DNA from 3 places in the Paraglaciecola sp. T6c genome. Region 3 is predicted to be linked to each of the others. Evidence: predicted binding sites of a transcription regulator. Region 3 holds the regulator's gene; each other region holds the start of a gene.
The links. Region 3 encodes sigma-54, which starts transcription at its own class of promoters, with help from an activator protein. Its sites were predicted from a motif close to GTTGGCACGNNNNTNGNNT; they were not measured.
Positions count from the first base shown of each region.

Region 1: a site for sigma-54 is predicted at 5,362-5,380, ahead of PATL_RS22340 (PEP-CTERM sorting domain-containing protein). Genes of this name have one in related genera too.
Region 2: a site for sigma-54 is predicted at 6,596-6,614, ahead of PATL_RS11030 (kinase). Genes of this name have one in related genera too.

Region 1 is NC_008228.1:881,773-892,314, forward strand. Features, by position in the region: gene PATL_RS03935 (sialic acid TRAP transporter substrate-binding protein SiaP) at 256-1,233, shown strand; gene PATL_RS03940 (TRAP transporter small permease) at 1,236-1,760, shown strand; gene PATL_RS03945 (TRAP transporter large permease) at 1,763-3,043, shown strand; gene PATL_RS03950 (AraC family transcriptional regulator) at 3,129-3,842, shown strand; gene PATL_RS03955 (DMT family transporter) at 3,945-4,919, shown strand; gene PATL_RS22340 (PEP-CTERM sorting domain-containing protein) at 5,445-6,263, shown strand; gene PATL_RS03965 (DNA topoisomerase III) at 6,370-8,307, opposite strand; gene PATL_RS03970 (alkaline phosphatase D family protein) at 8,555-10,542, shown strand, end outside.
Region 2 is NC_008228.1:2,605,095-2,615,636, reverse strand. Features, by position in the region: gene PATL_RS11060 (NAD(P)H-quinone oxidoreductase) at 1-562, shown strand, start outside; gene PATL_RS11055 (EF-hand domain-containing protein) at 762-980, opposite strand; gene PATL_RS11050 (EF-hand domain-containing protein) at 1,092-1,298, opposite strand; gene PATL_RS11045 (sugar phosphorylase) at 1,734-3,509, opposite strand; gene PATL_RS11040 (hypothetical protein) at 3,520-4,749, opposite strand; gene PATL_RS11035 (HAD-IIB family hydrolase) at 4,811-5,635, opposite strand; gene PATL_RS11030 (kinase) at 5,628-6,518, opposite strand; molybdenum cofactor riboswitch at 6,892-7,042, shown strand; gene moaA (GTP 3',8-cyclase MoaA) at 7,068-8,036, shown strand; gene PATL_RS11020 (molybdenum cofactor guanylyltransferase) at 8,053-8,745, shown strand; gene moaB (molybdenum cofactor biosynthesis protein B) at 8,860-9,405, shown strand; gene moaC (cyclic pyranopterin monophosphate synthase MoaC) at 9,409-9,909, shown strand; gene PATL_RS11005 (MoaD/ThiS family protein) at 9,906-10,151, shown strand; gene moaE (molybdopterin synthase catalytic subunit MoaE) at 10,155-10,542, shown strand, end outside.
Region 3 is NC_008228.1:653,454-663,995, reverse strand. Features, by position in the region: gene PATL_RS02970 (M28 family metallopeptidase) at 1-580, opposite strand, end outside; gene PATL_RS02965 (TlpA disulfide reductase family protein) at 823-1,305, shown strand; gene PATL_RS02960 (DUF4266 domain-containing protein) at 1,310-1,549, shown strand; gene PATL_RS02955 (DUF3570 domain-containing protein) at 1,540-2,838, shown strand; gene PATL_RS02950 (FAD:protein FMN transferase) at 2,984-3,823, shown strand; gene PATL_RS02945 (DNA/RNA non-specific endonuclease) at 3,959-4,729, shown strand; gene PATL_RS02940 (HPr family phosphocarrier protein) at 4,830-5,108, opposite strand; gene rapZ (RNase adapter RapZ) at 5,105-5,950, opposite strand; gene ptsN (PTS IIA-like nitrogen regulatory protein PtsN) at 5,953-6,396, opposite strand; gene hpf (ribosome hibernation promoting factor) at 6,412-6,699, opposite strand; gene PATL_RS02920 (RNA polymerase factor sigma-54) at 6,725-8,218, opposite strand; gene lptB (LPS export ABC transporter ATP-binding protein) at 8,341-9,066, opposite strand; gene lptA (lipopolysaccharide transport periplasmic protein LptA) at 9,066-9,587, opposite strand; gene lptC (LPS export ABC transporter periplasmic protein LptC) at 9,628-10,191, opposite strand; gene kdsC (3-deoxy-manno-octulosonate-8-phosphatase KdsC) at 10,188-10,542, opposite strand, start outside.

The sequences.
Region 1 (10,542 bases), 230 kb from region 3:
ATTGGGTTAATTGGATAAAGGGGCTTTATTACCTCAGCGAACTAGCGCTGCATTGATGCTCCGTTTGCACTGTGTTTTGTCGTTATGATCACCACTCTGCGTATTTCAAATTCCTCAGTAACGGCCATAAAAACTGTATTTGAGAGCGGCTAATCTGAAATACTCGGCAAGCAAACGTGCCTAACTATTTTTGCAACTTGCTAACATTTGTCTTATTATTGTTAACAATTAACCAGTTGAGTTGTTTGACAGTCGATGCGTAGCTTTCTATTTTTTGTCTTAGGGGTTTTTACATCCGTTGATGTATTTGCCTCACCACAAACGCTATTTTGGGGGCACGTCTACGAGGTTAGCGAGCCCTTGCATAAACAGGCCGTGTGGGCCGCTGAGCAAATAAAACTGCGCACTAAAGGGCGCTACGACATTCAGGTCTTCCCAGTGTCTATGCTGGGTAAAGAAGCGGCGCTTAATGAAAGCCTACGTTTAGGCAGTGTCGACATTATTTATACTGGAACCAGTTTTGTTGCTCAGCTATTTCCCCCTTTTGCCCTAACCGATTTACCTTATATCTATGCTAGCTATGAACATTGGCAACGCTTCAACGAAAGTGATTTGTTTGATGAGCTGGCCAAAGGCTATGCAGACATCACGCAGGGCAATCAAATTCTGGCCAATAACTATTACGGCGCAAGACACGTGACGTCTCACGCGGCCGTGCTTGGCCTAACTGACAGCAAAAACTTGAAAATACGCGTGCCCAACGCGGCTATTTTTAAAATGTTCCCTACGGCCATAGGCGCCAACCCAACACCAATTGCATTTTCTGAGGTGTATATGGCACTGCAACAGGGTGTGGTTGATGCACAAGAGAATCCCCTACCAACGATAAAGGCCAAAAAGCTGTACGAAGTGCAGCCACATATTAGTCTCACTGGGCATATGTTGGGCTCAAATTTAAGCATTATTAGTCAACGTAGATGGGCAATGCTAAGCGCAGAAGATAAAGATATTTTTAGTACGGTATTAAGACAAGCCGCTGCCCGTGTATCTGATGAAACCCGCACCATCGAACTTGAGTTGGTGGCATGGTTTGAGACCCAAGGGATACAGGTTCATCAAATTGATACGCATGCCTTTCGCCAAGCTACCTTGGCCCTTCATGAGCCCTATTTGCCTATCGTAGGGCGAGAAAATTATCAACGTTTGTTGCAGCTAAATAGTGAAGGTAAATGAGTATGTCCTTATCAGAAGTCGATATAAACCATAGTGAACAGCCAGTTGTTGATTTGCCGATCCGTTTAGAGGAGGTGATTAGCTTAGTTATATTTTGGGGACTCGCCATTTTATTGTTTGCACAATTTTTCAGTCGTTACGCTCTCGATGCTTCCCTAGGATGGTCGGAAGAATTGGCCCGTTACTTACTTATTTTGCTGGCGTTTTCAGGGGCGAGTATTGCCACCAAAAACGATGCGCATATTGGCGTCACCCTGTTGCATAGATACTTGCCCGTCAAAATGCTTAGTGTGCTGCAACTGTGCATCGCTTCGCTCAATTTAGCTGTGGTGCTGCTGTTAATGGTATATGCCAGCCAAATTGGCTTTGCCTTGTCGCTTTACACACTGGCTTCGCTGCCCATATCAATGAGTTGGTTTTATGCCCTCATCACGCTGTTTTTACTCTTAATGGCTGGTAGAAGTGTTTTAGTGATAAAGCACCGTTGGTGCTCAATGCGTCAGGCACATATGACTGAGGTGGCGTAAGTATGGTGATCGCGGTGTTATTGATTTCTTTGCTGCTGTTAATTGCTAGCGGCACACCTGTGGCGTTTGCTTTATTGCTCGCATCAATGTTGGCGATTGTGGTGGATGGCAGCGTACCAAGTCTTGTTGTGCTGCACAGTATGCTAGGAGGCATGAATAGCTTCCCGCTGCTGTCGATCCCTTTTTTCGTCTTCGCTGGTGCTTTGATGAATAGTGCAGGAATAACCCAACGTATTTTCGATTTTACCAATGCGCTGGTGGGCTGGTTACGCGGTGGTTTAGGCCATGTGAATGTGGGGGCATCTATATTCTTTGCCGGTATGTCTGGTGCTGCGGTCGCTGACGCGGGGGGGTTAGGTGCCATTGAAGTCAAAGCAATGCGAGACCAAGGTTATGACGCTGGATTCGCTGTGGGGTTAACGGCGGCATCTTCTACAATAGGACCAATTATTCCCCCTAGTTTGCCTTTGATTATTTATGCGGTTATGTCTTCGTCTTCAATCGGAAAGCTATTTGCCGCAGGGGTAATTCCTGGGTTGGTGATGGCATTAAGTTTAATGTTGATGGTGGCTTGGTATGCCAAAAAACGTCAATACCCAAAAGACCATGGTTTTTCAGTGGTGCGCTGCGCAAGCACCTTTAAACGGGCGTTTCTTTCCCTGATGACCCCAGTATTGATTATTGGTGGCATTTTATTTGGACTCTTTACTGCGACTGAAGCGGCTATTGCCGCCAGCGCATATGCTCTGTGTTTGGGAGGGCTGGTGTATAGAACTCTGAACCTCAAAACCTTATTGAGAGTCAGCATAGAAACCATAGAAACGACCAGTATTATCATGCTGATTATTGGGGCTGCGGCTGTTTTTTCATGGGTGTTAACCACACAGCATATCACCACTGATTTCACCCAGTGGATGTTGGCGTTTACCGATAATAAAGTCACGATATTATTATTGATGACGCTCATTTTGTTCATAGTCGGATGCTTTATGGAGACAATTGCCGCCATCACCATTTTGACGCCAGTGCTGCTGCCCATTGCTGTCAGTTTAGGGGTTGATCCCTTGCATTTCGGGGTGATGATGGTGCTCAATCTAATGATCGGGTTACTGACGCCTCCTGTAGGCATGGTGTTGTATGTGCTATCTCGGGTCACCGACGTTCCTTTTGAAACATGCGCCCGAGCAACCTTGCCCTTTTTGGTACCCTTACTCATCGTATTGATGCTGGTCACCTTTATACCGGGACTGACAACGTGGCTTCCTTCGGTGTTATACCCATAGCGGCAACCTTATCCAAATGGCACGCTTTCAAACTCTAAGAAACTAACGTTATACTGTTTTTCCGTTTTTACGATGCATTGCCGTTATGAACAACAGCCTGAGTATCCGTGCTTACACCAAGCAACTTCAAAGCCATGTACACCACAACCACCATCAGCTGGTGCTGCCCGTTCAGGGCAGCATAGTGATTGATATGGTCAGCTACACAGGCAAAGTGACCGTGGGGGAATGTGTGGTTGTGCCTAGTGGCACAGAACATGGTTTCAAAGCGGATGAAGCTGCACGTTTTATGGTGGCCGACTTAGCCACATTACCCGCCCACTTACTTGAAAGCGGACTGGCTGTATTTTCTATTTCCCCGCCTTTGATGAGTTTTTTATTGTTTGTTGAAAAACAATTACAGCACCAGATCGATAGCGGTATTGAGCATTCTATTCTCGATGTTTTTAGTATGTTGCTGAGTCAGCAACGGGCAATGCATACCCTTGATAAACAAATGCGTATAGTACAAGGCTGGATCAATGAACATCTTGAACAGCCTATGAGCATTGATACGCTATCCGCGCTGGCTTGCTTAAGCCCAACGCAATTCAAAAAGCGCTTTAAAGCCAGCTTTTCCATGAGTGCTCAGCAGTACATTACTGGACTTCGAATGGAAAAGGCCAAAGCCTTGTTAGCGCATACTGACTTGCCAGTGCAGCTTGTGGCTGAAAAAGTGGGCTATGGCGACCTTTCGGCCTTTAGTCGGCGTTTCTCTGTGTACACTGGGTTATCGCCTCGGGCATTTGCACAAACCTAATAATCACGTCTTTTTAAACAAGCCTTGCGTCTTTTTGGCAAAGTAATCAGTTTGCCAATTGTTTATGCTTCTCTCACGATTTGCTCAAAACGGAATAGGAAAATGTTGGCGATGCGCGGAGGCTTTACTCAATATCAATACGGAGTAATGGCAATTTTATTTGCTTCTGTGCTCTGGGGCACAACAGGCGTGGCAGCAAGCTTCGCACCCGGTATCAGCCCATTAGGGATAGGGGCTTTTGCGATGGGTGTGGGGGGAATGATGCTAGCTATATTAGCCCGTCGTAAACTAAAAGCTAATGTAGCCAACCTGTTGCAACAAAAAACACTACTGCTCTTGAGTGCATTGGCTTTGGCGATTTATCCATTGGCATTTTATAGTTCCATGCGCATGGCGGGTGTGGCGGTAGGTACGGTTGTTTCCATTGCTAGTGCGCCTTTATTTGCTGCCTTGTTGGAGTGTCTTTTTAGCAAAGCGTTTCATCTAACGAAGCGCTGGTTGATCAGTGTTCTGATTGGCTTGATTGGGATCGCGTTACTTGCTTATGGCGAACCGCACGCGACTGAAATAGCGGCTAGTGGGGTGTCAGAAGAGCAAGTAGCCCAGCAGCGACAAGTATGGGGGATTGCATTAGGATTATTAGCCGGCCTAACGTATGCGTTTTACTCTTGGGCCGCGCGCACCATGATCGACAATGGCGTGCATTCACAAGCTGCCATGGGAAGCATTTTTGGCTTAGGCGCTATGGTGTTGTTACCGTCGTTATTCTTCACTGGGGATAACTTGTTTAGCTCTCCAGGTAATGCCCTTGTATCATTGTATATGGCGTTGATCCCCATGACGTTAGGCTATATCGCCTTTGGGTATGGCTTGCGCCATATTAAAGCGAGTAGCGCCTCGTTGCTTACCTTAATGGAGCCAGTGGTAGCAGCAATACTGGCCGTACTGATTGTCGGTGAGGTGATTTCACCGCTGGGCTGGTTTGGTATGTTATTGATTATGCTGTGCTTACTCATTCAAGCAACCGAGAAACAACCGGTCGCTACTGTTGCTATGAAGAGCAGTGCTACAGCTTGAGTCTGACGCGCTTACATCTAGTTCTAAATGGACTTTCTAGAATTAAATTTGAAATTTAATATATATGAAATTTCAAATGTGATGCGATACTGTTCACTGAAAATCACAGTGTCTTAACTGCAGTGAAAATATAACCAAAACGCCATCAACCTATGTAATCAATTGTCAGAAGCAGGAAAGCCATCCCTATGGTGGTTGTATGTCACAGCATCACATAAGGCTCGTCACGCCATATCAGGTAATCTTTTGAAGAGCATTTAATATGCAGTCGAGGCATCCAAGAAACGATAGTTTGGAATTTAATATTCCTAACTTTAGATTGGTCATAGTAAATAGCTTCATATGATAAATACCGATAATAATCATTTATTTAACTTGTCGGACTTCTTTACACTACATAATGGGGGTTTGTCTAAATTATTGATTTACCAATATTTTATTTATTGGCTGGTTTATTGCTTAGGGCCGTCGCGTCAAATTATCCCGATGCACTTAAAAGTACTTATAATTCATATGGAAGCAGTAATGAAATTGATATCTTTAAATAAAATATTCCTAGTTCTTGGTCTCACTTTACCTAGCGTTCATGCTAATGCCACACTGATCGATGATGTGGATAACCTGAACGGTATTTATTTTACCGAAACGTTTGAGCCAAGTTCTGAGGTAAATTCTGAGGCAAGTACCGCGCTAAACTCTGAGCGAAGTACTACTGTGCAACGTCTTGACTCGCCAACTTTAGGGATAATTTGTGATGATACTATTCTTTCCTCAATACCTTGCGGTGGCGGTGATGATGGTGACATCGAACCTGATTATGCAGGTAAAGGGGTTGGAACATACACAGTGACCAATAATCTAGAGAACAGTACATTAGTGGGTTTTGGTATAACCAATGTGGACACCGTCGCATGGATTGATGAAGAACTTGATGCTTGGGTTGGAAATCAATACGTCAGCTACAATGCGATGACGATCGATGCCTCTAATTGGCAAACACAAAAATTATACGGTTATGAAGATGAAGTGAATACCGCTCAAGATTTGTACGGGGATATTGATGACTTCTTTGAGGACGGAGAAAATACGTTGAATTGGTATAGCTACTTTGATGGTGCATTAGAATATGGTCAAAGCTGGGGGGGATTCAAATTCTACGGCGATGGACCTCGCTCATCTTTGTATGGGATATTAGACGTTGAAGGCTCAGCTACCGTTTTTGCCAATGGCATTACACCAACTAACGTAACCACAACTCCTGACGCAACCAACGTACCTGCTCCTGGCTCGTTAGCTTTGCTAGCGCTAGGTTTATTCGGCATTGCGTTACGTCGTCGTAAATAGTCATAATTCTGTGATTAACATTTGCGGATTGCTATTTTGCGGCATCTGCAAAACATAAGAAACCGCTAGCGTCACTATGCGCTAGCGGCTTTTATAGAGAAGCATACTAACTGGCCTTTTTCTTCTTACGCCACTTCTTTTTGTACGCAGGTTTGGTTGAGGCAAGGCCTGCAAACTGACTGGTATCGATGCGCTGACTGGCGTTAATTAACTCGCCAATGGTGTGCGTAAGAGGTTGCATAAAATCTTGATAACGCATTTTACGTTGGGAAATTTTATCCAAATTGGCCTCCCATATAGCGGTCATATCGGGTTGGGTTGATTCGCTGGGCAGGGCATATATCAGCGCCTTGCCCGTGGGTGTGGCGTGTATTTCCTTGCCACTTTTTTGCATAAACTGTCGTTTAAACAATAAATCAATAATCGAGGCTCTGGTTGCCTCTGTGCCTAAACCGTCTGTGTCTTTAAGAATTTTCTTGATGTTAGCGTCCTGCACATAGCGGGCGATGCCTGTCATGGCGGCAAGTAAGGTCGCTTCGGTGAAGTGTTTAGGGGGCGAGGTTTGCTTTTCCACTAGCTGAGAGTCAACACAATCGAGCGCTTGGCCTTTCACCAGGGTTGGTAATGCAGGTTCGTTTTTTGTTTGGCCGTTCTCTGGGATCGCTACGCCGTTTTGCTTGGTTAATACCAACCAGCCCTTATCTGTGGTGGCTTTTGCTTTGGCTACAAAGGTCCCCCCAGCGATCGTCACCACGGCTACTTGTTCTTGATACTTATGGGGGCCATAAAACTGCATGATGTACTGGGTAGCAATCAATTGATAAATTTTCGCCTCATCGCCACTTAAGCTTGATATGGCCTTGTTGCGAGAGGTGGGAATAATCGCATGGTGAGCATCTACTTTGCTATCGTTCCATGCTTTTGATTTCAATTTACTATTCGCATTCTCCACGGCACTTTGCTGCTCTGGTGCATTGGCTTTAATGGCGCTTAATACTTTTGTCGCTTCGCTGAAATGCTCCATGGGTAAATAACGCGAATCAGAGCGGGGGTAGGTGATTAACTGGTGACGCTCGTACAAAGACTGGCACACAGTCAACACTGCCTTAGGTGACAAGTTAAAGCGTTTCGACGCATCAATTTGCAGCGCCGACAGGTTATAGGGCAGGGGGGGCGGACTTTGTTTATCCTTCACCGTATAAGACTCAACGACACCCGGTTGGCCCCGCGTTTTATTGACCACGGTTTCTGCGAGTTTCTTAACAATCACGCGACCTTCTTCATCCTGATAAGGCTCGCAAGCTGAACTTGGCTGCCATTTTGCTGTGAACGTTTGGGATGGTTGCTCGGTTTGAGTGGCGAGCGTCGCCATGACTTCATAGAAGGGTTTCGATTTAAACTGGGCTATTTCTGCATCCCGCCTGACCACTAAACCCAGTACTGGGGTTTGTACTCTGCCGACCGACAGCACACCTGAGTAGCCGCCGCGCTGGCCGAGCAGAGTGTAAGCACGGGTTAAGTTAAGCCCATATAACCAATCCGCTCTTGAGCGTGCAAGGGCAGAGATGGACAAGCCAGTAAATTCACGATTGGGGCGAATATTAGTTAAGGATTTTTTAACTGCGTTTAGGTTTAAATCATTGATCAGTAAACGCCCAGCGTTATCGATAATATCGCGCTTAACTTTGCAGTAGGTGATGACTTCGTCCACTAAAAGCTGACCTTCACGGTCTGGATCCCCCGCGTTGACCACCTGAGATGCTGTTTTCAATAAACGTTTTATGACCGATAACTGTTTGCTGGTGCCTTTTTTGGGTACCAATATCCAATCTTGCGGCACGATAGGCAGGTGCTGCAAAGCCCATTTTGCGTAAGCAGGGTCGTATTTATCAGGCTCAGCTTGTTCCAGCAAATGACCTATACACCAAGTGACGCAATCGCCATTTCCTAGGGTGATATAGCCATCATGCTTTTGTTGCTGACCGCTGAAGCCTTGCGCAATTGCACGGCCTAAACTGGGCTTCTCCGCTATATATAGGATCATTGAAATGGTGCTTAAGGTAATGTGACTGTATGTAAAGACAGTAGTGTAGCAATTAATTTTACTTGGGTGTAGCCAGAGCGATTTGTTTTTGAATGTTACCTTGCTTTTACAATGTTGGAATATCCCCTTTGGGGACAGAGCACGTGAGAGGGAAACCGTATTCATAAAAGTCAAAAAAGTAGTGGTTTTTTGTTTTCTACTTTGTATAATTAATGTTAACAATAAACAATTTTCAAAGTGATCCCAGATGAAAAGTAGCAATGATAACTGTACGCAACCAGAAATTATGTCGCGCCGGGCCGCACTTAAATTCGTAGGAGCAGGGGTAGGAGCCGGAGTGCTTGCAGCCAGTGCAGGCTGTGCTCGCTCGTTGCAGAATCAAAAAGCGGATACCACACTAGCAAAATCAGCGGTAAATGCTGACGCTGAGCGCGTTACTCAAATGCAGGATAATTGGCAGCAAACCCATGATCGTGTTTGGCTTGGGGGCGAGTTTTGGGCTAACCCGATGGAAGATTGGCAAGTAAAAGAAGGTCATGCTCATTGCATTAACCCTGGTGGCAATCGCAGTGTTCATTCGCTAACGCATCAGTTAAAACATCAACAAGGTGACTTTGAAATACGTGTATGTTTACAAAATCTAGCGCCAAATGAAAACGACGGTGGTGGCGGTGTGCGCCTAGGCGCGCGCAGTGAGCTGAATGAATACCGCAGTAATTGTTTTGTGCGCGAAGGATATGATGTTGGGGTGATTAAAAACACCTTAATTGTTGGCAGCGAGCGAATACCTCTGAAAATTGATATTGCTGATAAACCAGTGGATTTAATCATTTCGGGTAAGCCGCAAGTCGGCGCGATGTTACTCAATGTGGAGGTGCATCTAGCAGAAGATCAACGTTTGCTTGTGGGGCATTCATTGCTGGTGTCAGCAGATGAAGTGCTCGGCAACGTAGCCCTTGTGAGTAATTTTGCGTTGCCAGCAACTGATTTTCAAACTGATGCCAAAGAGCATAATGGTAGCCGCTACCGTTTTAGTGACTGGCGTATGGCGGGAAGCGCATTCGAGTACTTACCAGAGCAGCGCTTCGGCCCCATTTTGTGGACTATGTATACCTTGAGCGATTCACAAAGCGAAAAGGGATTTGTGCTCAAACTCAGTGCATTACTTGGGCCCCTAGGGGCAAAAGACAATCAGAGCGTAGAGCTTCAAGTTAAGCGCCGTGGTCAGTGGAATTCATTAGGGCATAGCCAGATTGATCCAGCTGCATCATTAGCGACCTTCACCCATGAAAACTGGGACGAGAGCCAAAGCACAGAGTTTCGGGTGATATACAATCAATTACGCAAAGATGGCTCACACACACCAGACATATACTCAGGGACCATTCAAGCAAATCCCAAAGACAGGCCTTTGCGTATGGCATCTTTGACCTGCCAAAACGACTACGCATTTCCATATGCTCCAGTGGCTGAAAACCTACAAAAGCTTAACCCAGACTTAGTGTTTTTCTCTGGTGATCAGCTATACGAACATCACGGTGGTTTTGGTTATGTTAGGGCGCCAGCGCAGCGCGCAACACTGAATTATTTACGCATGTACTATCAATTTGGTTGGTCATTTAAAGAGGTGATGCGCGACCGTCCGACGGTATGTTTACCGGATGATCACGATGTACTACAAGGTAACTTATGGGGAGAGGGCGGTGCACCCATGCAACACATTGAACGTGACCCGTCTGCGAGCATTCTAGGGGGATACATTCAACCTATTTCTATGATTAACGTTGTGCACAAAACCAATACGTCACACCATCCTCAAGGATTTGATACAACGCCCAATCCAAGTGGTATTAGTAGCTACTATGGCAGCTTGATCTACGGTGATGTGGGATTTGCTATATTAGCTGACCGCCAATGGAAGAGTGCGCCTGAGGGAATTGGCGTTGTAGTGGGGGCAACGGGTCAAGATGAGGCGCCAGGTTATATAAACCCCGATTTTGATGGTCCGGACTTAGCCTTGTTAGGTCAACGTCAAGAGGCATATTTAAAGCAATGGGGACAAGATTGGCGTGGTCATAAACTCAAAGCGGTGCTTAGCCAAACGGTATTTGCAGGCATTGCGACCCATCAACCACGGCCTGACCGATATTTGAAGTACGATTTTGATAGCAGTGGTTGGCCAGCAACGGCAAGAAACAATGCCATCGATATTATGCGCGAGTCTGCAGCGCTGCA
Region 2 (10,542 bases), 2.0 Mb from region 3:
AAAAACTGGGCAGCGGGTTCTTATACATGCTGGAGCGAGTGCTGTGGGTCTTGCCGCGATTCAATTAGCAAAAGCAGATGGTTGTCATGTCAGTGTTACCGCATCAACTGAGAAAAAACTTGCGGTATGCGAAAAGTATGGCGCCGATCGACTGATAAATTACAAAACTCAAAATTTTGCTGAATGTTTCGAGCAAGGCGGAGTCGACGTTATTATTGATTTTGTTGCAGGGGATTATTTGAATCGAAACTTAAAAATCCTCAACGCTGATGGAACGATAGTGTACTTAGCTATGTTGGCCGGTCGCTATGCCGACAAAGTAGACATGGCCCTGATGCTTGCGAAACGCGCCACCATCACAGGCTCTACACTGCGAAGCCGGAGCGACGAATACAAAAGCGTTTTAATACATGACTTTTGTCACAGATTTTTGGCTGATTTTGACAATGGTGCTTTAAGACCTGTTATCGACACCCAATATAACGTAAAAGATATTGCTTTGACGCACGAACGCCTTGAACGAAATGACACCATGGGTAAATTGGTTGTTAGTTGGAATTAATCTATCTCGCTACAAGGTTGCTTACTTGAGGCGATGTTAAATGTCTTAAAAGATGTGTGGCGCACGTCTCGTGATCAATTACTTGGGAGGTAGGTCACAGATTTATCATCGATTGTTTGAAAATTAGACTATGAAATGGAAGGTTAGAGACAATAGAGAGTCTCTAACCTCATTTTATCGATTACAACGTCGATAAGAATTATTGCTGTTGAAGCACACTGAACTCCTCTTTAGAGACAAATCCATCCTTGTTGCTATCTAATTCGTTGAATATAGTGGCCAAAGTAGTATCAATACTGGCTTCTTTTGCACTTAACATATTGTCTTCGTTTACATCTAAAGCAGCAAAAATATCCGTTGCGGCAAATGCGCCTACTGACGTTAGGGCGAGAACACCCGCTATAATAATTTTTTTCATTCGTTTCTCCACGTTATTTAAGAATGTCGTTTACTTTGTAAGGCACTAGGATTGATTTAACGTTACGCTGATTTTAATAGGCTACAATCTTGCGACCAAGGCAATAAGGGTTTAGTTCTCTAACTCACTGGCGCTAAGGTAACCATCCTTGTTTACATCTAACTCGGTAAACACCGAAGACAGGGCCGCATCTGAGGAGGCTTCTTCTAGGCTAATGCGACCGTCATTATCCGTGTCTAACGCGTCCATTATATCGTCTTGTGCCAATACACAGTTTGAGGCGAAAAGTAGGCTAGTAATAACAATTAACTTTTTCATCTTATCGATTCCTTATGGCTAAATATTTAGCTAGGTTTTCGTAGCGATACCTGATTCTATTGAATCCGGTCTGACAAATTTAAAGAGCGAACTTGCTCGGTGGTTCAGATCGGGTAGAAGCATTTATATATATGCCGAACTCGCTCATAAACTCAGCTAAACGGTTACACGCTTCATGCCAACTAAGAATAGTGCATAATTTTCAACGAGTTATAAGGGGGGGAGCGGCCTAGATACAAAGTGGACAATGATAATTTAATGTTATAGTGCTAAAACAGTTACACAAATTCCGGGTTGAAACAAAAAGTGTTAAATATCAATTGTTTAAATGGAGTTAAATTGGTTACGCGTAGCGAAAAAGCAACAAAATAAAGAAACATTTTGTGTGCATTGTCTCATTTATTTTGTCGCCAAAGGTAAGAAGGATTTGGCAATTTAACGTTTAGGTAAATTGCTGATCCACATCGTTTGATATGGTGCTAGTTCAATGAAACTGTCTGCAGCATAAATGGGTTGCTGCGTCATTAAGTCTATCCACTCGTCGGTGCCTACTAAGTTAATATCACTTAAGTGTATTTCTTGTATCTCATCACAAATATTACTGATACAAAATATGCTTTGTCTTCTATCGATACTCTGACGCCAGAAACCAAATACTTTGCTTCCTAACTGCAAGGTAAATTGTGTAGCGTTGGGGTGAAATGCCACCTGCTGGCGGCGTATGGTGAGTAGCTCACCCATGGCCTTCAATACGCGTTGGTGTTGGGAGTAGGGCGATGCTAATTGCTTCTGTAATTCAGTATATTGCCATTTGTGACGATTTATAGCGCGGTTATGACTGGTATTTTTAACCCGTTCGTAATCATTACCTGTAGCCAATAAACTGTGAATATAGATCCCAGGGATCCCTTCTAAACCAAGCATAATCGCATGGGCGCACATAAAACGCTGGAAGCCCCATTTATCCGTTCCCTTCGTTGTCCCCTGAAGAGCGTCATATAATGCAATATTAATTTCATACGCTTTTTGCTGCCCATTTTCAGAAGCACGCCACGAAATTCTGCCGCCAAAATTCTGCATAGTGTTTACGAGTACCGTGAGCTCCTCGTCTTCTAATAAGCCTTCAGCTGGTCGTAGGCCGATTCCATCATGGGATGCAATAAAATTAAAATAGGTAGTGCCGTTTTGCGCTGGGGGCATGCTCATTAACCATGACTTCAGGTAATGACAATCACCCGTAATGAGAGTATTTACCAACAATGGGGGCAAAGAGAAATTGTAGATCGCATGAGCTTCATTGGCATTTCCAAGGTAAGCTAAGTTTTCTCTATTTGGTATATTCGTTTCTGTGATAATAATCACATCTGGCTGCGCATGTTCAATAAGTGTGCGCAGTAATCTTACCACTTCATGGGTTTGTTCTAAGTTGATACAAGGTGTGCCAAGTTTTTTCCATAAAAAAGCCACGGCATCCAGCCTGAACAGCCTGACGCCATTATCCAAATATTGACGAATGATTGAAACGAAAGTTTCTAACACTTTGGGATTACGAAAATCAAAATCAACTTGATCGTGACTGAATGTGCACCAAACATGCTCGATACCTTTTGCTGTTTCAGTCTCACGTAATAGAGGAGACGTACGAGGCCTGACCACATTTGATAAGTCTTCATCTGGACTTGCCGTGTAGAAGAAGTCGCTGCCTGGTCCTTCGCCCTTAATGAAGTTATCAAACCAAGCGCTTCGCGAAGAACAATGGTTAATTACCACATCTGACATTAACCTAAAGTCTGTCGCGATCCGTTTGATGTCTTCCCAATCGCCTAATGCTTCGTTCACACTAGAATAGTCGATCACAGAAAAGCCATCATCTGAACTGTAAGGAAAAAACGGTAATATATGCACGCTGTTCAAGTTCTTCGCACAGCATTCATTTAAAAAGGTGTAAAGGGTCGTTAATGGCTTCTCCCCAGGCGATTCAATTGAATCGCCATAAGTGATCAGCACGGCATCTTCTTGCGTCCAATTATTGTGGTGGCGTAAAGGAGGTGCGATTGATACGTCCTTTTCAAACCCCATCGTAGTCAACAGATCTTGGGCGAATGTTTGATAGGTAACACTCAGCTCAACCTCATTGTAAATAACAGCCAAATGATGTTCGACTAACTCGGCTAATTGGTCATAAGTACTTTGCATTGCTTCACCATTCATTATTGTTGTTCTAAAGGGATTCTTTACACTCGTTATAATCTTGTTCAACAGCGTCTTTTAGCCGCTCCAATACATTAGGCATAGCACTTACCACACGGTTCCAGCTTGGGATGAATGGGGTTTCCATTGGATTATCTAAGAAACTTTCGCCTGCCTTCATAATGTTCTGGGCAAACAACTCAACCGCTTTTTCTTCGTTGTGAATATCCAGTGACAAGCCATTCATGATGGCATCGTTATGATAGGTTTCGACAAAATCTAAAGCGATTCGGTAATACGTCGCTTTGATAGAACGGAACGTTTCCATGTTGAACGTTTCACCCTGAGTCGCTAGCTTTCTAAACATGGCCTTGGTAATGTCGATAGACATTTTCGACAAACCACCTGCGTCATTGTCAGCTGAAAGATCTTGATGCTTATGATCATATGTTTTGGCAATATCTGCTTGGCACAGGCGATTGCTTGAATAGTTTCTGTGCATTTCTGATAACACACCAATCTCAAGACCCCAGTCGCTAGGAATACGAATATCATTTAAAACGTCGCGTCTGAAGGAGAATTCGCCGGCTAGGGGGTAGCGGAAGCTGTCCATAAAATCGAGATAATCGGTGTTGCCAATCACACGCTTTAACGCTCTGAGCATGGGGGTGACGAGCAATCGTGATACACGACCATTAATTTTGCCGTTAGCAACACGAGCGTAATAGCCTTTACAAAACTCATAGTTAAATTGTGGATTCGCTACTGGATAAATCAATCGCGCTAGCAGGCTTCTGTCATAGGTTAATATATCGCAATCATGTAGCGCGACTGATTCAGCCGTGCCTGTGGCAAGAATGTAACCCATGCAGTACCAAACATTACGGCCCTTTCCTAACTCTTTTGGCGCAAGGCCCATTTGAGCTAGCTCTTCGTCCAACGCTTTGAGACGAGGTCCGTCATTCCACAAGATACGGTGGTTCTGTCCAAGTTTGTCGAAAAAGCCCAGTGCATGCTTGTATTGTTCTTTATCTGCTCGGTCTAAGCCGATAACGACTTGAGAAAGGTAGGGGACTTTAGAAATCTCTGAAACAATATGCGGTAACGCCTCTCCTTCTAGCTCAGAAAACAATGAAGGTAATATGAGCGCCATCGGACGCCTCCTAGCAAAACTCACTAGTTCTTTTTCTAAATCTTCAACGGGTCTTTCAGATAAGTTATGTAATGTGGTAACAATGCCGTTTTGATAAAAGTCAGCCATGATGATTCCTTTGGTTCTAGGATAAAAATAATAAGTAAATTAATAAAAGTTGAGCTTTAGACTAACTTTCATTGATCAGAATTTTAGATAAACATTCAGTCCAGCCTGAAGGTCCTTCTAATGTACTATCGTAGACACCTGTTGTTCTCTCAAGTGGTGGAAACGAATGGGTGGGTGATTTAATACGTACCGCAATGTTACTGGCTTCCAGCATAGCCACATCATTGTTGCTATCGCCTAACGCGACACTCAAAGTTGCACTGTGCCCAATATGACGTTGGAATGCCGTGACTAACCATTGCAAGGCAATTCCTTTATCGCATAGTCCTGACACACCAAGAAAGCGACCGCCTTGTAACACGGTAGCACCCAGTTGCTGCAACTGAGTGACAAACTCGCGCTTTCTATCTGGCGACCCGAGCCATTTAACGGGCTCACTAAACATACGGGTGTTGGCCAGCTTTGCATTATTAGGGCTAAGTCCGGTGTGCTCTATGAGTTGTTGCTCGCCCATGGTAGAAAACTGCAAAAACTCTCCTGAAAAGTCACTTTCAACACTGGCAATTAATGCCAGCCAATGCGAGCGAGGTTGAGCAAATTCTTTGACCCAAAAGCCTTCTATGCTCTTTGTACCTTCGGGCTGTGTCTTCATTAAATGCTGAGGGATAAAAACCGCAGCGCCGTTTTCTACGATAAGTGGACCATTAAGTTTTAGCTCTGCCATAAGAGAGTCTAATTCTGCTTTGGTTTTGCTTGTGGTAGGGATGACTGGAATGTGTTTGCTTCTAAGGACATCCAGCATGTTCAGTGCTGGCGCATAACTGTAAGTGTTATGATCCAACAATGTGCCATCCATATCGGTAAACACGAGTAACTGTTTAAGCATGAACACCTCTTCGTGTAAGTGCAGTGATTCTGCGCGCTGAATTTAAACTGAACACGAGGTCACATTTTTGTGGCAGCGTTGATAAACCATGTTCAGTTAGGCGTTGATAATATTGTATGAAGGCTAACACTTGCTCATCGCTCATTACTTTGCTTCCAGTACTAGAATCTGCGGTCGAAAGGGAGGCACGTAATTTGTGCTCTTGTTCCAATCGCCACGCATAGACGCTCTCAAAAGAAGGTGCCTTGAGCATCACCCAATAATCCATGTTCGCATAAAGTGGTACGTAGTTTTGCGCCAATTGTTTATTAACGAATCGGCGCCACACACCCGTCTCATCTTGTTCGTCTTCAAGGGCATTGATGGGAGCGATAAGTTGTGCCTCATTCTGTGCTTCAACGCCCCAGCACCAACCTTCAAAAATAACCACATCTACCTGTCCGTCAATCTGTTGCCATTGACTCACCGGAGCGGGATTGTCATCGGCTTTATTAAACCGAGGGATTGATGTGGCAACGCCGCTGTGTAGCGATGAAAGCACCTGTGACGCTAATGCTATATCGTGTGTGCCTGGCACACCGCGTGTTTTGAATAGTGGGTGCACCTTGACGGCAATAGCATTGCGCTGGGATTGATCCAGATAAAAGTCGTCAAGTGACATGACAACCACTTTTAAACCATGCTCTTGTGTAAGGTAACTGGCCAGAAACTCGGATAATGTTGACTTACCAGACCCTTGGCATCCATTGATGCCTAAAAAATAGGGCGCGCATGCACCAGATTGGTGCTTGGCGATGTTTTCAGCAAGCGGTATGTACCATTTTCTTGCATCGTGTAAAAAGTCCTTACTTAACTGATGTTTATCAGTAAATTCGGTTAACATATTTACGTTCTCTCCCTTGTTATGCACCAATGTTGCTGCTCATTAACCATATTCAATATGCTATGACACATCTAAGCAATCAACATACATGCCAATCACTATCAGTGAGTATGCTTGGCTGCTATTTCTGGGCTAAGGGGCATGAATTTTAAAAGGTGAGAAGCGCAGTGAGTATCTATTGCGTTAATATAGTGAGGTATGGATATAACGCTAAAAAACGCACGCGCTAAACAGACTTCGTCTTTGCGCCAGGGTGATGAGTGTCACATACATATTTGTACACAACTCTTAGGCTGGTTAAACTCAGCGCTAATAGCTTTAAGCGCCCTAAGTGTGGTAAAAATAGTGGGTCGAAATTAATAAAGTAGATATACAGGTGGTTTAACTCCGAGCCTTCATACCTAAATCAGAAGACAAGGTATGTTGGCCGCGAAGTGCGTTCGCAAGAATGTGTCATTCGCCAGGGTTGTGAGAGAAATCAAACAGCCTCCCCGTAAGTGCCAAGGCGATAAGGCCCGGCAACTTCAATTTGGAAAGGTGTTAGTGAATATGTTGCAAGATAAATTTGGTCGCCGGTTTCATTACCTGCGGCTGTCCATTACTGATGTGTGTAATTTTAGTTGTGAGTACTGTCTACCTGATGGGTATCAGTGCGATACCGACAGGGATTTCTTGTCTCTGATTGAAATTACACGCATTGCAGGTGCCTTTGCGAAACTAGGCACCAGCAAAATTCGTATAACGGGTGGCGAGCCTTCGCTACGAAAAGATTTGCCAGACGCTATTCGTGCCTGCGCAAATACCCCGGGCATCAAGCAGGTCGCGATCACGACGAATGGTTATAAATTACCTGATCATATCGACAGCTGGGTAGAAGCTGGCCTGACACAAATGAATGTCAGTATTGACAGCTTGGACCCCCGTATGTTCGCGTCTATCACTGGCCACGATAAACTAGATGTTATTCTGCGCGGAATTGATAGAGCCGTAGAGCTTGGGGTGACAGTGAAAGTCAATGCTGTTTTGATGCGCCACTTTAACCAGCATGAGTTATCCGCGTTCTTAAAGTGGATCAAAACAACCCCAATTACGTTGCGCTTTATAGAATTAATGCAAACCGGTGATAATCAATTGTTTTTTGATAAGAACCACGCCTCTGGTTTGCCCATTAAAGAGCAACTTATCAGTGAGGGATGGCAGCAAATTATTCGCGATAAAGCCGCGGGGCCAGCGCAAGAGTTTGCTCACCCTGACTTTAAGGGGCGTATTGGTCTTATTATGCCCTATAGCAAAGACTTCTGCGCGAGCTGTAACCGTCTTAGAATTTCAGCCTTGGGTAAACTGCACCTGTGTTTGTTCAGTGAACAGGGCCTTGATATACGTGAGTATATTGCTGACGATGATACCCAGCGTTTACAAGAAGAGTTAAGGACACTCCTAGGAGATAAAAAATCCACTCACTTCCTGCATGATGGTTATACTGGCGCCACTAAGCACCTTGCAATGCTGGGCGGCTAACACTTGATGCGCTTTCATGTACGTTAATCAAGTCAACATGACGATTGATGTTGGCGAAAGCTCATCAACGTCGATATCGCCTGATGACAACAGCATGAGTGTCATTGGCTTGGTGCTCGCGGGCGGTTTGTCATCGCGCATGGGGCAAGATAAAAGCCTGCTTCGGCTTAAAGACAAAAATCAAACCTTACTCAGTCATGCACAAGATCTATTAACCCATGCCGGAGTAGGGACAGTATTAGTGAGTGGCAAAGAGCCCGAGCAGATCCATGATATATATCCAGATTGTGGCCCTTTAGCGGGGGTCCACGCGGGGATGAGCTATCTCGCTGAGCGACATCCTGGGCAAGTTACCGAACGTAGTGGTGATGATGTGCAGCAGGCCATGGGACTATTAGTGTTGCCGGTAGACATGCCAAATGTCACTCCAAACACATTGAAAGCATTGGTATCTGTGGGCACGCAAAGCGACGTGATCGTGCATTTCACAGGGTTTAATTTACCTGTTTACATCCCATGTAAAACTGACTTATTTACATCTTTAGAATGTGTATTGCGCGAAGGTAAATCATTGTCTTTATTTAATATGTTTGAAAAAAATCACGCCAATGCAATAGCTATTCCTGGTGATATTCATCCAAACGAGTTTGATAATATTAACTCGCCAGAGCAGTGGCTTGAATTAAATCGAAGCTTTACTTCGGGCTAAATACCTTGACTCAGTGCTTAACGATAACCAGCGGTGCAGTAAAAGTTGCGGACTATTCGCTACTAAACAATTTTGTACGTTGCTCAAAACGTACTCCAAAAATCTAGGATATTTATGGGACACACGAACAATTCAGATGTTATCTCACTCAATATTGCGGTACTGACTGTGTCAGATACGCGAGATGAAGATACGGATACATCCGGTGCTTACTTAGTGAGTGCATTAGAAGCCGACGGACATCGGTTAGTAGATAAGCGTATTGTAAAAGATGATAAGTACCAGCTCAGAGCGAGGGTATCTAACTGGATCGCCTCAACTGATGTACAAGTAGTACTGGTCACGGGTGGCACAGGCTTTACGGCTAGGGATACTACACCAGAAGCCTTATCGGTATTATTTGATAAGGAAATTGAAGGGTTTGGTGAACTATTTAGGTACATATCCTATACGGAGATTGGTACCTCTACAGTGCAATCCCGCGCTTTAGCAGGCATGGCCAATGGTACTGCAATATTTTGTATGCCTGGCTCCACTGGAGCATGTCGAACCGCGTGGACAGGCATATTGCAGCAACAACTCAACTCAACTCACAGGCCTTGTAATTTCATCGTGCATTTGAAAGACGTTAATGCAACACCTTGTGAAACTCGGGGGTAACGGATGGCGCAAGATAAAATGTTGTCCCACGTTAATCAGCAAGGCGAAGCGAACATGGTGGATGTCACCGATAAGTCAGTTACGCAGCGCGTTGCTTATGCTCAAGGCAGAGTATTGATGTCGCCACAAACATTGTCTCTCATTAACAACAAGCAACACGCCAAAGGAGACGTCTTTGCTGTTGCGCGTATCGCAGGTATTCAGGGCGCTAAAAAGTGCAGTGATTTAATTCCATTGTGCCATCCGCTAATGCTAACCAAAGTGCAAATAGACTTTACAAACCTTGAAGATAACAGTGGCATCGAAATTACGGCTATGTGCAAACTAGCGGGACAGACAGGGGTAGAGATGGAAGCTCTTACCGCGGTTTCTGTCGCCGCGTTGACCTTATTTGATATGTGCAAAGCGGTGGACCCATCAATGACCATCGACGGAATTAAAGTGCTCGAAAAGCAAGGGGGCAAAAACGGTCATTGGCAACGAAAAGAGGTTGCAACGTCATGATCAAGGTTCTCTTTTTCGGTCAATTGAAAGATCAAGTACAAACTGGCTCAACAGAGGTCGCCGAGTCCGTGGGGGATGTCGCTAACCTGAAGCAGACTTTGGTGTTACATCACCCTCACTGGGGCGAGTATCTATCCGCTGATGCCACTCTGGTTGCTGTTAACCAGGTAATTGGCAATGAAAAAACGTCACTGGTTGATGGGGATGAAGTCGCGTTTTTTCCGCCTGTAACGGGGGGATAGAAAGTGAGTGATATCATAGCGGTTCAAACAGAAGATTTCGATCATGGTGTACTTTACGACGCACTCAGACAAGACAGTCTAAGCAATGGCGCTATCGTGACCTTTAGTGGTTTAGTGCGAGATTTTAATCAAGGGCTGGCAGTGGGGGACTTGTTTTTAGAACACTATCCGGCCATGACCCAAATCAGTTTGCAGCAGATTGTATCGCAGGCTCGGGCTCGTTGGGGTCTTGGTAAAATCATACTTATTCACCGTGTGGGGCATTTGGCTCAGGGAGACCAGATTGTTTTCGTGGGTGTGACATCGATGCATCGTAAAGATGCCTTTGAAGCTGCGCAATTCATAATGGATTATTTGAAAACAGAGGCTCCCTTTTGGAAAAAAGAATCGA
Region 3 (10,542 bases):
TTAGCATTGCAATAATATTGTTCAGCTCAGCTTTAGGCATAGCGCGAACAAAATAGTTAGAGCCTAACTTACCGATCTCTTCACTACCGAAAAATACCACTTGGACGCTATAAGGAAGCGCTTTCATTTGCACTAATTGTTCGCTTACTGCCAACAATACCGCTACGCCACTGGCATTATCCGTTGCGCCTAAACTACCTTGTTCAACACCTGTGGAGTCAAAATGCGCGCCTATTACTATTCTTTTTTTCGACTTCCCAGGGATCACGGCACTGATATTTATCGACGTAGCCTGTTTCTCGTTTACCTCAATGGCAAATGTTTGTTGCTCGGCTTTAAGCCCCACTCTTTGTAATTGCTGAAAAATATACTGCGCAGCTTGGTGTTCTTGTTTTGAGCCTGCTGGCCTCGCCCCAATACCCTTCTTGTCATCTGCCAGAGCAATAATGTGAGTCAATGCCCCTGTGCCAATTAACGTATTAGGCGCTGAATCTTCAGTCGATAGAGGGGCTGCGTGTACTAGCAGGGAGGACGAGCTTGCAAACAAGGCGCAAAGCGCAAAATACAATAACGGTTTCATTGGATGTTATTTTCACTTTAGGTTTCAACAACCTGCATAATAACTATGCCTTCTGCACTTTACTAGCTGTGAGCACTTTACTAGCTGTCGGCGCTTTGCTGGCTGTCGGCGCTAGCCAACGGCGATGTCGCACTAACTCACCATATGACAAACCGCTTAGTCTGGATTAATTCCCCGTATTAAGAGTTTCTTAAGTTTCACACTTTATGGTTAACGCTCTCTCTCTATTTTATCGGCTTAATATGCGTAATTTCATATCTATTTTCGTTTTGTACCTTACCTGCTATTCCAGCAGTGGCTATGCAACCGTCGCTCCAGATTTTAGCTATATGACGCGCTCTGGGGCGGTGCATCTGAGCGATCTTAAAGGCAAAGTGGTTTATGTGGATTTTTGGGCGTCATGGTGTAAACCCTGCCGCCAATCTTTTCCATGGATGAACGACATGCAGCACAAATATGCTGAACAGGGTTTAGTGGTTGTCGCGGTGAATCTAGATACAGAACCTCAACTAGTCACAGCATTTTTACAGAAAATTCCGGCTAATTTCCCCATCGTACTCGACCCAGAAGCTGAAATTGCACAGCGCTATGATCTCATCGGTATGCCTAGCAGTTATTTAGTCGCTAGAGACGGCAGCATTCGCTTTAGCCACAAAGGTTTTTTTAATGCAAAAGCATCTGCTTACGAGCAACAGCTCGTCACCCTATTACAAGAAACGGAGTAGTAACATGCTGATTCAATTAACTAAAAAGCGCCTGATTTTGGCCGCGACTCTGGTGGCAAGTTTCACCCTAAACGGCTGTGCGGATCTAGGGGTTAAACCATGGCAACGAGACCTATTGGCAAAAGATGAAATGGCCTTGGATGCCGAGGGAATAGATATCGGGTTAGACGATCATATTTACTTCAGCAAAGAAGCCACAAGCGGTGGTCGCTCCTTTGCTGGTGGAGGCTGCGGATGCAACTAACTAAAAATAATAACATCAGCGTGTCTCTGGCTGCTGCCGCCTGCGCACTGCTCAATTCAGGTGTACAAGCCCAAGAAAACACACAAGCTAGCGAATGGCAGTTCGACACCGCCATACTCTATTACGGTGAAACCGACAGAGTGCAGTTAGGTGAGGGAGTGTTTAACGCTAATAAAGATTTCGGCGACGAACACATATTCAATGGCAAAATAGCCATCGATACTCTCACAGGCGCCTCAGCATCAGGCGCTGTCGCCCAACAAGGCGTACAAACCTTCACTCGCCCATCTGGCAACGGTCAGTACGTGGTCAATGCTGGTGAAACGCCGTTAGATGATACCTTTAAAGATACCCGCGTTCAGCTCAGTGCCCAGTGGACCCAGCCCCTATGGGAGAACATAACAGGTAGCACAGGCGTGCATCTCTCAAAAGAGTATGATTATTTATCCTTGGGTGTTAATGGCTCACTGGCCCGTGACTTTAATCAAAAAAACACCACCCTTTCTGCCGGTGTGTCTTACCAATACGACAGCATTGATCCTGTTGGCGAAGCGCCGATCGGATTTTCCACAATGGTGGTCAACAACGGTCAATTTAGCGATGAAAGCGCATTTGAAACGGCATTTAATGCTACCAGAACCGCGGATAGCAAAGATAAAAATACGGTAGATTTACTTTTGAGTGTGACTCAGGTAATCAATCGCCGTATGTTAATGCAATTTAACTACAGTTATTCTGTTGCTGATGGTTACCTCACTGACCCGTACAAATTATTAAGTGTGATCAACACTGAAGGTGTTACTCAGGATATTTTGCACGAGAATCGACCAGATAAGCGCACTAAACAAAGTGTCTACTGGCAAACCAAATACGCCTCAGATTACGGTATTGCCGATGTCTCTTATCGTTATGCGACCGATGACTGGGATATTGACTCGCATACACTGGACTCCAGGTTCAGAGTGAAGCTAACCGATAACAGCTATATCCAACCGCACTTTCGTTATTATCAGCAGAGCGCCGCAGATTTCTATCAGCCATTTTTGCTTGCAGGCTCACTGCTACCGTCAGTGGCCAGCGCAGATTATCGTTTAGGTGAAATGACCGCGTACACCATTGGCCTTAAGTATGGACAAGCCTTAGATAATGGTCGCGAGTGGGCGGTTCGACTGGAATATTATCAGCAAAGTCCAAAAAATGCGGGGTTCGATGGACCAGGCGCTTTGCAAGGCCTAGATCTTTACCCAAGTATCGATGCCATTATTGCTCAGGTTAGCTATAGCTTTTGATATGAGATTGGCTCAAGGTATATTGGCGTAGGATGTATAGCGAATTCACCCACCAAAAATCAACGCATAACTAAGTAGGACAACCTTGAGTCAAGCTCCCGCCCTAATAGCTAAAAGTGACTATTACCATGGTCACTTCTTTTGCATGGCCAGTCCATGTGAATTGCTTATTGAAACCCCGAATCAATTGCTCGCCAATCGCTTACTACAAGAAGTTGTCTTGCAAACGAAACGGATCGAGCAAAAGTACAGTCGCTATATTGTTGGCAACCTAGTTCATCAGATAAACAATAGCCATGGAAAATGGGTCGATATAGATCAAGAAACACATCGATTGCTCGCCTTCGGGCAAACGTGTTTCGAACTAAGCGATGGCATGTTTGATTTAACGTCTGGCGTACTACGAAAGATATGGGATTTCACCGGGAAAGGTCAATTTCCACGTTCGGAGCACGTCAGCGAAGTATTGCAATACATTGGCTGGCAAAATGTGCAATTTACTCAGCAACAGATTCGCCTACCCAGAGGGTTCGAGTTAGATTTTGGCGGCATTGGTAAAGAATATGCTGTGGATTCAGCGGCCAAATTGTGTATGCAATTGGCACCGGATACCTCTGTGTTGGTTAATTTTGGCGGGGATATTCAAGTTACCCAACCAAGGCACCATGAGGCGTATTGGCAAGTAGGTATTGAACGCCCTCACGTCAAGGGTGATTCAGCTAAAAGCGCGTTAGTGAAGATAGCGTCCGGTGGGTTAGCCACCAGCGGAGATACACGGCGCTTTATTGTCCACAACGGTGTTCGCTATAGTCATATATTGAGCCCCAAAACCGGTTATCCAGTTTCTGGGGCCCCCCGCTCTGTGACCGTAGCCACTGACTTTTGTATTCAATCCGGCATGTTAGCAACCATGGCATTATTGCAAGGCACAGAGGCCGAACACTTCTTACAAGCTCAGCAGCAAAAGCATTGGTGTTATTGGTGAACTGACTCCTGCCATCAATATTATTAAGCCATTAAATTCACTGAATAATTTCATATAAGTGTAACGGTTTTATTGCGCTCTTGAGGTATGATCTACGCACTGATGTCCGTGTAGAGTTTAACCCGAGTAACGTTAATGAAGTCCTACTTTGTATTAATACTGGCATTTGTCTGTAATGCCGGATACGCCAATGTGTGTAGCTCTTTAGGCTGCCCGACAGGTGCTCCTGACAGCAATGACTTACTTGAGCGCGCCATTTACACCATAAGCAATAATCAGCAAACGAAGTTTGCCGATTGGGCCGCATATAAAGTGACCATGCAAACGATAGATGGTCCGAGTCGTTCACGCAGTTGGCGCTCTGATCCAAACTTAAAGCGCGAGCACACGCTAGAAGCCGCTGACTATAAAGATGCTCACGCTCTCATTCGTACCGATCGAGGACACCAAGTTCCATTGGCAAGTGTGAGCAATACCGCTGATTGGCGCAGTACAAACTATCTATCAAACATTACCCCCCAAAGCTCTAACTTGAATCAAGGGCCATGGGTCCGATTAGAGTCTGCAGTGCGCGTTTTAGCGCGCAGCGGAGAGTCCGTGTATGTAGTAACAGGCCCGCTATATGAAAGCTTTTTTGCTACGCTTCCAGGTGCAGATGAAAGCCACACTATTCCTTCTGGCTACTTCAAAATTGTCGCGACAATAAACCAAGCGGGTTATGTTAGAGCGTCCGCCTATGTCATGGAGCAAAATAGCGCGAGAGCCGATGACTACTGCAGTAAAGAAGTCACGATTGATAACGTAGAAAGTCGCAGCGGTCTGAATATATTCCCAGAAATGAAGGGCAGCAAAGAATATGCGGTTGAAGCGCGTTTAGGTGGATTAAGCAGTCAATTGGGTTGCTGATAACCCAACCGCGCGTTTCAAAAAAATAGTGAATGAGTAGAAAGTCGAGATGAGTGGAAAAAGTCTAAATTGAAGTGCACGTTGCATTGAATCTGGCTGATTACTCGCTTTCGTTGAATTTTCCGACAATAAGCTCTTCAACAGCATCCATCGCTTGGCGCGCGTCTTTCCCTTCAGATATCACTTGAATTTCTTTGCCTTGGCAACTCTCTAACATCATTAGGCCCAGCACACTGCTTGCTGAGGCACTTTTGTCATCCTGAACAATAGTGACTTCAGCTTCAAATTGATTCGCAAGCTTAACCAATTGAGTCGCCGCTCTGGCATGCAGCCCTAACTTGTTCACTATGAGTAGGGTTTTTTCTAATCGCTCACTCATCGGTTTAACTCGCGATGACGTATTTGCACATCAGGGTGCGAGGTGCTAAATGTTTTGGCTAACATTTCCACTACGTACACAGAGCGGTGCTGACCGCCAGTACACCCGATGGCGATTGTCACATAACTACGATTATTACGTTCTAAATGTGGCAACCAAGTAGAAATCAGATTCTGAATTTGCCAGATAAATTTAGTGACTATGGGTTGTGAGCCAAGAAAAATCTCGACGGGGGAATCAAGTCCAGTAAGGGGTTTTAAATCTGGCTCCCAGTGCGGGTTGGGTAAGAAACGTGCATCAAATACATAATCCGCATCTTTAGGAATACCGTGTTTAAAACCAAAGCTTTCAAAAACCAAAACTAAGCGTGAGCTTTTTTTACCTAATATTCGCTCGCGCACCAATTCGGCCAGCTGGTGAATTGATAATTGATCTGTGTCTATATATAAATCTGCACGTTCAGCTATCGGCGCCAATAACTGGCTTTCTGCTTGAATAGCACCAGACAATGATTTGTTTTGCTTAGACAACGGGTGCAAGCGGCGGGTTTCACTGAAACGCTTAATCAGTACGTCATCGCTGGCATCCAAATACAATATGGTCATTTCCCACGTTGACGGCAAGTAGTCGAGTATTTCCACCAATTCGTTGGGATCTTTGGGTAAATTTCGCACGTCAATGCTGACCGCGACCTGATCGTACTCGTCAGCGACGGTATGGGTCAAAGTGGGCAATAAGTTGACGGGGATATTATCAACGCAGTAATAGCCTAAATCTTCCAGTGAACGTAAAACGATGGACTTCCCTGAGCCTGAACGCCCACTGATGATAATAAGCTTCATAATTAACTGAGTACCTGAAATAATTCTTGGTCTGTGGTTGCACTGCGCAAACGATTTAAAATGTCTTTATCAACGAATTTTTTGGCTATCGCCGACAAGGTTTGTAGGTGCTCTTGGGCCTTTTCCTCTGGTACTAAAATAGCAAAGAAGATATCCACTGGCATGTTATCGATGGCGTCATACTGGACCGGAGGTTGGCACGTTACAAGCACGCCTAGGGCTGACTCTAGCCCTTTTATACGGCCATGTGGTAGTGCTATACCACCACCAATGCCCGTACACCCCATTTTCTCGCGCCCCGCTAAACTGGATAAAATGGTCGCTTGGTCTACTTCAACAAGGTGCTCAGATGCCAATTGACTAATAAGCTCTAAAATGCGCTTTTTGCTGGACCCCTGAACTGCGCATACGACGCAGTCAGGGTGAAGAATATTTGATATTTCCATTATTTACCTGATGGGTTAATGGCGTTTAGCTTTTTCTTTATGCTTGATAACTTGCCGATCGAGTTTATCGATTAGGCCATCTATTGCCGCATACATGTCGTTGTGTTCCATGGTGGCAAATACATCTGCCCCATTCAAATGTATTGTCGCTTCCGCTTTTTGGTTGAGCTTTTCTACATTGAGAATGACGTGAACATTGTTGATCTGATCGAAGTGTCGCTCGAGCTTGGTAAATTTAGTATCGACATAATCTTTTAGTGAATCGGTTACATCCACATGGTGACCAGTAATATTAATTTGCATATCGCCTCTTCCTTCTTTAATCAGCCTACAATAGGCTTTTTCGTTGGTTCGACGGGGGTATCATCAGAGATTCCCGGTACTTTGCTATTGTTCGCCGAGCGACCATGATGCCTTGATCGGCCAACAATTGAGCAATCTTGCTGTCACTTAACGGCTTGCTTGGTTTTTCAGCTGCGACCAGCTTTTTAATCAATGCGCGTATCGCCGTTGACGAGCACTCTCCGCCTGTCTCAGTTGCAACATGGCTCGAGAAGAAATATTTCAGCTCAAATATACCTCTAGGGGTATGCATATATTTTTGGGTAGTAACACGAGAAATTGTAGATTCATGCATATCCACCATTTCGGCTACGTCATTTAGTACCATAGGCTTCATCATCTCAGGCCCATGTTCAAAGAAGCCCATTTGCTGCTGTACTATACAGTTTGACACTTTCAATAAGGTATCGTTTCGGCTCTCAACACTTTTAATAAACCATTTGGCTTCTTGCATGTGTGAGCGAATAAATTGACTATCACTGGTGTTTTTCGCGCTACGACTCATTGCAGCATACTGTTGATTAACGTTCAATTTGGGTAGGCTGTCTGGGTTAAGCTCTACTGTCCAACGGCCATTTTTCTTACTCACTGACACATCAGGTATAACGTATTCTGCTTCACCTTTGATCAAGGCGCTGCCTGGACGCGGATTGAGCGTTTTAAGTAAACGCATGACCTCACGCAAATCATCCTCTTTAAGGCGAGATTTACGCATCAAAGTACGGTAATCCTTGCTTGCCAAAAGGTCGGCATAGTCCCCAATCAAGGTCTTCGCTTCTTCTAACCAGGGTGTATCAGGAGCAAACTGACGCAATTGCACTAGCAAGCATTCTTGTGGTGTACGAGAGCCTGACCCAATTGGGTCGAACATTTGAATACGCTTAAGTACGCATTCCACTTCATCGAGCTCTATTTCTTCATCATCCATGCTGGCCAGAACGTCTTCAGCGCTCATGGTCAAATAACCAGACTCATCGATAGAATCAATGATCGCTGTCGCAATCGCGACATCGGTATCACTAAAATGGGTTAAACGCATTTGCCACAGCAAATGATCTTGAATGTTATCTGTGGTTTCGCCTTGAAAGATCTGTTCGTCATCACCGCCGGCACCACTGGATATGCTAGAGGCAGGTGCGGAAGAAGCGCTGATGTACTCATCCCAAGTGGTATCCGTAGGTAAGTCTTCTGGGATTTCGTTTTTCTCGAACGCTTCACTTGAGTCTAAGTTGTCACTGCTGGTATCAACTATTTCATTGGTATCTTTAGAAGACGGGTCGAGGGAATTGTCATTTAACGCACTATCGCCGGATTCCTGATCCGTAGGCTCTTCAACTTCCAACAGCGGGTTGGAATCCAAGGCTTCTTGAATTTCTTGCTGTAAATCTAACGTAGACAATTGCAACAAACGAATAGCTTGCTGTAACTGTGGCGTCATAGTGAGTGATTGACTAAATTTTAATTGTAAAGAGGGTTTCATTTACTTCTTTATTCTGTCCGTTGCAAACTAAAAAATATGCTGTGGTTGATTCGATTGACTGTAAATGTCTCACCAAGCGCCTGAGTATAATCTCGATAAAATGAGCGGCTTTTTCAGCTTAACTATAGCCTGAATTGTTCGCCTAGGTATACATCTCTTACACGTTGATCACTTAATACTTCTTCTGCCGTGCCAGAAGCGATGAGTTCACCATGACTAACAATGTAAGCTTTCTCACACACATCGAGTGTCTCTCTTACATTGTGGTCGGTTATCAAAACACCAATACCACGGTCACGTAAATGTTGAATAATTTTTTTAATATCATTAACTGAAATAGGATCAACACCGGCAAACGGCTCATCGAGCAGAATAAATTCTGGATCGGCTGCCAGTGCCCGCGCTATTTCTACCCGGCGGCGTTCACCTCCAGACAAACTCATACCAGCACTGTTACGAATATGATTTATATTGAACTCATCGAGTAATGAATCCGCTTGCTGTTCTCTTTGTTCTGCACTGAGCTCTTTGCGTGTCTGCAAGATAGCCATCAAGTTTTGATAGACTGTCAGTTTTCGAAAAATAGAGGCTTCTTGGGGTAAGTAACCAATCCCTAAACGAGCGCGCATATGCATGGGCTGTAGGGTAAGATCTTGCTGATCAATACTGATTTCTCCCTTATCTAAGGGAACCAAACCGACAATCATATAAAACGTGGTTGTTTTACCTGCACCGTTTGGACCAAGTAAACCGACAATCTGGCCAGTGGACACTTCTAGACTGACATCACGCACAACTTGACGCGATTTATAGGATTTAGCCAAATGCGAGGCTTTTAACGTCGCCATTATGGAGTTTCATCCTGTTTTGGTTTGACTTCAGCATCACTGGACTTTTTCGCGTCAGTTTGCTTTTTACTGCTCGCTGATTTCTTAGCTGGTTGAAAAATAGTCGTAACTCGTCCGCTATTTTCACTCTCGCTCTCTCCTTGCGCGACAATTTGTTCAAGTTCCATGTTAAACACTATCGACTCACCTTTTACACTGCTATTGTTCTGCTTCAGCTGTGCATCGCCTTCTAAGGTTAGTGTGCGTAAATCTCTGCGATATTCAATGCGATTGGCTGATGCCTCAATACTGCCCCCTTGCTCTTGTTGTTGAGAGTATTTAGCCGGGCTACCCGTCGCGATGAAAACTTCGTTACCTTCGCCTTTACTCGCGTCGACTTCTACTTCATCGGCATACACATTCAAACTACCTTGATTGATGTGCACGTCTTCTCGAAAGATAGACTTTTTAGTTTTACCGTCCCCGAACTGAAACTTCGAGTCCACTTTTATCGCTTGCGTGAAATCTTCTTTGCCAGCCATGCTTAATGGGGAAAATGATAATGTTGCTAAGGCAACTAAGCTAAGGCTGAGGTTGATAAATGGTTTGCACATGATCAAGTAGCTCATATTGTTGGGTCGTTAAATTGGCTTTAAAACCGTTACTGTTGATGACATAGTGCTGACCAAATATTTTTACTGGTTGGTCAGACACCATGGTTTTATCGATCAAGTTTATCTCGATGAAGTCCGTGCGAATGCTACGAGCAAATCCTTGCTCATCTTGATTACGTATCTCGACATTATTCTCTAATTGGATCCGATTGTCTTCATACAAAGTACCGTCTTTGGCTGATACCTGCCAAGGCGCAGTCTGTGACGCAACAAATATCGTGTATTGAGGCTCTTTGAATAAAGTAAAACCGAGCAAATCAAAGTGTTCCATTTTAGTAGCAAAGACCTGATGGCTCAAACGGCCGTCTTTATCAAATAGAGTGCTTAGCATTTCACTTGCTTGGTAGTTTGGTTGCCAAGCAGATTCGGTTTCAGTTCGCGGTATCAAGTCCTCATCAGCTAGCCAGTCGGGTAAGTTGATGGCGATGACTAATAAAAACAATAACCCAATACTGAGGGTGACTCGATTCATACGCTACTACCACTGACTTTGTTTAACTTGCCTTTGGCGTGCAAAATTAGGTCGCAAACTTCGCGTACAGCACCAAAGCCCCCATTGATTTGGGTAATATACAGAGCTTGTTTCTGTACAAATGGATGGGCATCGTGTGTCGCTACGGCGACGTTACTCAAGGTAAACATTCCCACGTCGGGCATATCATCCCCGATGGATGCGGTAGCGTCTTTGCCTATATTTAACTGGCGCTGCAACGCCAAAAGCGCATCGTTTTTCTGTTCACAACCTTGAATAATATGCTCGACCCCTAACGCTGACATGCGTTTGTGCACTATTTTTGATTCACGTCCGGTAATAACCGCAACG